2 regions of the Novilysobacter erysipheiresistens genome follow, and region 1 is predicted to be linked to the other one. Evidence: riboswitches for the same ligand, from Rfam matches in the RefSeq annotation. Region 1 holds a riboswitch; the other holds the start of a gene.
What was found. Region 1 has a riboswitch for cobalamin ahead of SNE34_RS12995 (ribonucleoside-diphosphate reductase subunit alpha). Riboswitches for the same ligand answer to the same signal wherever they lie in the genome.
Positions count from the first base shown of each region.

Region 2: linked by a shared signal. The riboswitch ahead of btuB (TonB-dependent vitamin B12 receptor) and the one ahead of SNE34_RS12995 (ribonucleoside-diphosphate reductase subunit alpha) in region 1 are both predicted to bind cobalamin.

Region 1 is NZ_JAXGFP010000007.1:58,261-61,662, reverse strand. Features, by position in the region: gene SNE34_RS13000 (DUF2339 domain-containing protein) at 1-652, opposite strand, end outside; cobalamin riboswitch at 771-986, shown strand; gene SNE34_RS12995 (ribonucleoside-diphosphate reductase subunit alpha) at 1,315-3,402, shown strand, end outside.
Region 2 is NZ_JAXGFP010000005.1:121,020-124,421, forward strand. Features, by position in the region: gene bioD (dethiobiotin synthase) at 1-626, opposite strand, end outside; gene SNE34_RS10535 (GAF domain-containing protein) at 688-1,170, shown strand; gene SNE34_RS10540 (TfoX/Sxy family protein) at 1,167-1,517, shown strand; cobalamin riboswitch at 1,542-1,812, shown strand; gene btuB (TonB-dependent vitamin B12 receptor) at 1,949-3,402, shown strand, end outside.

The sequences.
Region 1 (3,402 bases):
GCACGCCGATCGCGCCACCCTGCAGGCTCAGGGCGAAGCTGCGCCGCGAGTCGCGCTGGCGCCAGCCGAACAACAGCGCCGCGGCCGCCGCGGCGGCGACGCCGGCCAGCCGCAGTTCGATCGGCAGCGTCATCCAGCCCTGGTCGCTGGCGTACTTGAGCAACGCGGCCACGCCGGCGAACAGCACCAGCATTCCGACCTTGACCGGCACGTTGCCCTCGGTGAACCAGCGGCGGATCGCGCGTGCGGCCAATTGCAGCGGGTCCGGACGCGAAGGCACCGCTGGTCTGGGCGGCCGGGTGGTCGTGGCCGACCGCGGCGGGGAGGCGGATACGGAGGGCGCGGCCGGAGCCGAAGCCGGCGTCGGGCGCGGTTTCGACTGCGGTGGTATCGGTGGTGATGGCGGTGCGGCCGTACGCGGCGGCGGGGTGGCCGGCCGTGGTGTCGGCTCACGCATCAGCTCGCCGAGGGTCGGTTCGGGTGCGCCTTCGCGCGACGTCCCATGCGTGGCGATCTCGACCTGCAGCTCACCCAACTCGCGCTCGAGCGCATCGACCCGATGTCGCAATCCGCTGATCATCGCCAGCGCCACGATCAGCAACACCGGAACCGCGAGCAGCGTCAGTCCCAGCAGTACGAGCAATCCTTCCATGACCCCGTCCCCAGCCCCTTGTATGAGCGGCAGGCTACACCATGGGTTCGGCGCTGGTTGCCTGTGTACCGAATTCGCACCCACCACCAGATATCGTGTTGACGATATCTACCATCCCCACTATGTTGTGCCCGTCGGTGCCGACCTCGCGGTCGGCTTAAAACGGGAAGCCGGTGCGGACACCTCGTCCAATTCCGGCGCTGCCCCGCAGCGGTAGTGGAAACGAAAGCCGTCATGGCACTGGGGCGCAAGCCCCGGGAAGCGACGGCCGGTAGGTGGAGCGACCACGCTCCGCGTCCAGAGCCCGAAGACCTGCCGACAGCCGCGCGATGCACACCGCGCGGTGACCGGCCAGGGAGTCTTCGGACTCCGCGCCCGCGGGGGCGTGGCCGTGCCGTCGATGCCGGGCCTGCGCATGCAGGTCGCGACTGTCGAGGGCATCCGCGCCTCCGTGCGCCGTCCTTCGAGGGAAGGCCGGCGAACCGTGCTTCACGCACCGGAGTCACGCCATGACCACTGACATGCCCATCGCGGTTGCCGACGACGCACCCGACCGCGCCGCCACGTCCGATACCCACGCCAGCGCCGCGACGCCACCGACATCAGTCCGCGCCACCGACGCCCCCGGCTTCACCCTGACCCCGCCGGCCGCCGCCTTCAGCATGGCGGTGACCAAGCGCAACGGCAGCCGCGAGCCGGTCGACCTCAACAAGATCGTCCGCGCGATCACCCGCTGCAGCGACGACCTGTACGCGATCGACCCGATGCGCGTCGCCACCCGCACCATCTCCGGCCTGTACGACGGCGCCACCACCCGTGAACTCGACGAGCTGTCGATCCGCACGAGCGCCCTGCTGACCGCCGAGGAACCCGAGTACGGCCGCCTCGCCGCGCGCCTTCTGGCCGGGGTGATCGAGAAGGAAGTCGCGGCGATCGACATCAACGCGTTCTCGCAGTCGGTGCAGCGTGGTCATGAGCTGGGCCTGATCAACGAACGCCTGCTCGGCTTCGTCCAGGCCAATGCGCGCAAGCTCAACGACGCGATCGACAACTCGCTCAACAACCGCTTCGACTACTTCGGCCTGCGCACGCTGTACGACCGCTACCTGCTGCGCCACCCGACCGCGCGCACGGTGATCGAGACCCCGCAGCAGTTCTTCCTGCGAGTGGCCTGCGCGCTGAGCGAGGACGTGTCCGACGCGCTGGCGCTGTACGGGCGGATGGCGCAGCTGGACTACATCCCGTCGTCGCCGACGCTGTTCAACGCCGGCACCACCCATGAGCAGTTGTCGTCGTGCTTCCTCTTGGATTCGCCGGAGGATTCGCTGGAGAGCATCTACCAGCGCTACATGGACGTCGCCAAGCTGAGCAAGTTCAGCGGCGGCATCGGCCTGAGCTACACCCGCATCCGTTCGCGCGGCTCGCTGATCCGTTCGACCAACGGCCTGAGCAACGGCATCGTGCCGTGGCTGAAGACGCTCGACGCCTCGGTCGCCGCGGTCAACCAGGGCGGCAAGCGCAAGGGCGCGGCCTGCGTGTACCTGGAGCCGTGGCATGCCGATGTCGAGGAGTTTTTGGAACTGCGCGACAACACTGGCGACGAGGCCCGGCGCACCCACAACCTCAACCTCGCCAACTGGATACCGGACGAGTTCATGCGCCGGGTCGAGATCGATGCGATGTGGTCGCTGTTCGACCCGCACAAGGTGCCGCAGCTGACCGACCTGTTCGACGAGGCGTTCGACCGCGCCTACGCCGCCGCCGAGGCCGCCGGGCTCGCCCACAAGCAGGTCAAGGCGCGCGAGCTGTACGGTCGGATGATCCGCACCCTGGCGCAGACCGGCAACGGCTGGATGAACTTCAAGGACAAGTCCAACCGCGCCTGCAACCAGACCGCGAAAGCCGGCAGCGTGGTGCATCTGTCGAACCTGTGTACCGAGATCCTCGAGGTCACCTCGCAGGACGAGACCGCGGTGTGCAACCTTGGCTCGATCAATCTGTCGCACCATGTCGAGCTGTACGAGGAAGGCCCGGTGCATGGCGAGGCCGGTCTCTTCGAGTTCGACAAGCTCGCCGAAACCGTGCGATTGGCGGTTCGCCAACTCGACCGGGTGATCGACCTCAACTTCTACCCGATCGAGACCGCGCGCCGAGCCAACCTCAAGTGGCGGCCGGTCGGACTCGGCGCGATGGGCCTGCAGGACGTGTTCTTCAAGCTGCGGCTGCCGTTCGACTCCGAGCCGGCGCGGGCGCTGTCGAAAAAGATCGCCGAGGAAATCTATTTCCACGCGCTGTCGGCGTCGAACGAACTGGCGCTGGAGCACGGTAAACATCCCGCCTTCGACGACACCCGCGCCGCCAATGGCGAACTGCAGTTCGAGGCCTGGGACGCGCAGCCGACCGACGCCGAACGCTGGGATGGCCTGCGTGCGCGCATCCGCGAACACGGCCTGCGCAATTCGCTGCTGATCGCGATCGCGCCGACCGCGACCATCGCCTCGATCGCCGGCTGTTACGAGTGCATCGAACCGCAAGTGTCGAACCTGTTCAAGCGCGAGACCCTGTCGGGCGACTTCATCGTGGTCAACCGCTACCTCGCTGACGAGCTGAAGGCACTGGGCCTGTGGACGCCGGAGTTGCGCGACGCGATCAAGCGTGCCGATGGCTCGATCCAGGGCATCGACGCGATTCCCGATTCGCTGCGGCAGGTCTACCGCACCGCGTGGGAATTGCCGATGCGCTCGCTGATC
Region 2 (3,402 bases), on a different contig from region 1:
GACGCATGCGGCAGCCGCCCCCAGCACGGCACCGGCAGGCGTTGCCGCAGGATCTCGAAGTTCTCGTCGACTCGCGCCATCGTCGGGTCGACCTCGTTGGCGATCCAGCCGATCAGTTCCACCCCGTCGGCCTGGATCGCGCGCACGCTGAGCCGCGCGTGGTTGATGCAACCCAGCCGCAGGCCGACCACCAGCACCACCGGCAGCCGCAGCGCGCGGACCAGGTCGAGCTGGTCGAGGCCGGCCGACAGCGGCGCCGTCCAGCCGCCGACGCCTTCGACCACCACCGCGTCGGCCGAGGCCGCCAGCCGCGCGTGGGCGGCGAGGATCGGCGCCAAGTGCAGGTCGACGTCGTCGTCGCGCAACGCCAGCTCGGGCGCGACCGGCGCGCGCAACGCGTAGGGATTGATGTCGGCGTAGGCCGGCCGCGGATCGCTGGCGGCCTGCAGCAGCAGCGCGTCCTCGTTGCGCCAGGCGTCGTCGATCCACTCGCAGCCGCTGGCCACCGGTTTCATCCCGACCGCGCGCATTCCACGCGCCCGCAACGCATGCAGCAGCGCCGCGCTGGCGATCGACTTGCCGACCCCGGTATCGGTGCCGGTGACATAGAACTGGCCGTGCTTCATCGGTGCATCGTAGGCACTCCGTGGCCGCAAGTCGCGTCACCGCCGCTGCTACACTCGCCGCATGTTCACCGCCACCGCCCTGTCCGGCAGCAAGCCGGAGCAATACGCCGAGCTGCTGGCGCAGGCCCGCGCCCTGCTGCACGGCGAGCGCGACCGCGTCGCCAATGCCGCCAACCTGTCGGCGCTGGTCTACCACGCGCTGCCGGCGCTGAACTGGGTCGGCTTCTATTTCTTCGACGGCCGCGAACTGGTCGTGGGGCCGTTCCAGGGCCAGCCGGCATGCGTACGGATCCCGCTCGACAAGGGCGTCTGCGGCGCCGCCGCGACCACCCGGCTGACCCAGCGCGTCGCCGATGTCGACGCTTTCCCCGGCCACATCGCCTGCGACTCGGCCTCGCGCTCGGAAGTGGTGGTGCCGCTGCTGTCGGGCGACCGCCTCATCGGCGTGTTCGATATCGACAGCCCCACGCCCGACCGCTTCGACGCCGACGACCAGCGCGGGCTGGAAGCGCTCGCGCAGGCCTACCTGGAGTCACTGGCATGAGCGAGACCCAGAAGCTGCGCAACATTGGCCCGAAGTCCTCGGCATGGTTGCGCCAGGTTGGCCTGCATACCCGCGAGGAACTGGCGGACGCCGGGACGGTCGAGGCGTTCATGCGGGTCAAGCGCGCCGGCTTCAAGCCGACCCTCAACTTGCTCTACGCGATCGAGGGCGCACTGCTGGACTGCCACTGGCAGGAAGTCCCCGACACCCGCCGCAAGGAACTGGTCGACGCCGCCGAAGCGGCGATCGCGCAACTGCCGCCGCCCCGCTACAAGCCGGCCGCCGGCCCGGTCACCACCACGGTGCTGGCCGCCGACACCGTGCCGGAGCGGCCGGACGAAGGCTGATCGTCCACCCGCGCGCAATCGCGTACACTTCCCGCGCTTCGAGGTGACCCGGCGGCGTCCTGCCGACGGGTTGAAACGGGAAGCCGGTGACGCCGCGGGACGCATTGCGCCCCAGGCCATTCCGGCACTGCCCCCGCAACGGTAAGCGAGCCCAAGCCGCGGCTCATCGCCACTGTGGCAAGTCCCTTGGGACTTGCAGGCTTCCTCAGGGATGCCGCATGGGAAGGCGCCACGGCCGGTGTCGACAACGACGCCACTCGCGAGTCCGGAGACCGGCCACGATGCAGGGTTCCGACCCATGACGGTTGCGATGCGGCGGGCATTGCGGCGACGACGCCGGTGCTCGTCCGTTCGTTTTCGCAGCAGTTCCTCTCCACGCAGCTTCCCGAAAGCCCGGCACGGCGATTTCCGTGCGCGTTGGAGAACCATCGATGCAGTCCCGTTCGCTGTGCCTGGCCGTCGCGGCCGCTCTCGCCCTCCCCGTCCTCGCCTCCAGCGGCGCCGCTCATGCCGCAGCGGCCGCCCAGTCCGCCACCGACCTCGACGGCGTGGTGGTCACCGCCACCCGCACCGCGATCGACGTCGACACCGCGCTGGCACCGGTCGAGGTGATCGACCGCGCCGAGATCGAGCGCAGCCAGGCGCGCTCGCTGCCGGACCTGCTGCGCGGCCGCGCCGGCGTGTCGATGTCCAACCAGGGCGGCGACGGCAAGCTGACTACGCTGTTCCTGCGCGGCAGCGAGTCCGACCACGTGGTGGTGCTGGTCGACGGCATCCGCATCGGCTCGGCCACCTCCGGCCTGGTGTCGTTGCAGAACCTGCCGCTGGCGCTGGTCGAGCGGGTCGAGATCGTCCGCGGCCCGCGTTCCAGCCTCTACGGCAGCGAGGCAATCGGCGGCGTGATCCAGATCTTCACCCGTCGCGATGGCGACGCCGGCTACGCGCCGCGCGCGCACGTCGGTGGTGGCAGCCACGGCGCTCACGAAGTCGGCGTCGGCTTCGGCGGCCGCGGCGAACGCGCGTGGTTCGGTGCCGACTACGAGTTCCGCCGCACCGAAGGCTTCAATGCCTGCGACGTCGCCACCCCCGATCCTTTCGCTGGCGGCTGCTTCATCAGCGCCCCCGAGCCAGACCTCGACGGCTACATCCAGAACGCGCTGGCGTTGCGCGCCGGAATCGACCTCAACGAGGCCTGGCAGCTGAGCGGCGTGGCCTTGCGCAGCGAGGGCGAGAACGACTTCGACGGCGACTTCACCAACCGCTCCGAGACCGTGCAGCAGGTGGTCGGCGGCAGCGTCCGCTGGCGCCCGTCCGGCGCGTTGCAGCTGAAGCTGACCGCCGGCCGCAACGTCGACGCGTCGGAGCAGTTCAAGGACGGCGTCGCCCTCGGTCATTTCGACACCGACCGCGACAGCGCCACCCTGCAGGGCGACTTCGGCTTCGGCGGGCAACAACTGCTCAGCGCCGGCGTCGACTGGCTGCGCGACAGCGTCGCCGGCAGCACCACCTATGATGAAAGCGAGCGCAGCAACCGCGCCGCGTTCGCGCAGTACCAGGGTCGCTTCGGCGCGCAGTCGCTGCAGGCCAGCGTGCGCCGCGACGATAACGAACAGTTCGGCGGCCACACCACCGGCAGCGCGGCCTGGGGCCTCGACTTCGCCGATGGTTGGCGGCTCAGCGCCGGCTACGGCACCGCATTCAAGGCGCCGACCTTCAACGAGTTGTATTACCCGTTCTTCGGCAATGCCGCGCTGCGCCCGGAAGAATCGGAAACCGCCGAGCTCGGCCTGGGCTGGAATGGCGAGCGTCTCGACATCCGGCTCGACGCGTTCCAGACCACCGTCGACGACCTGATCGCGTTCGACGCCGCGATCGGCCTGCCCAA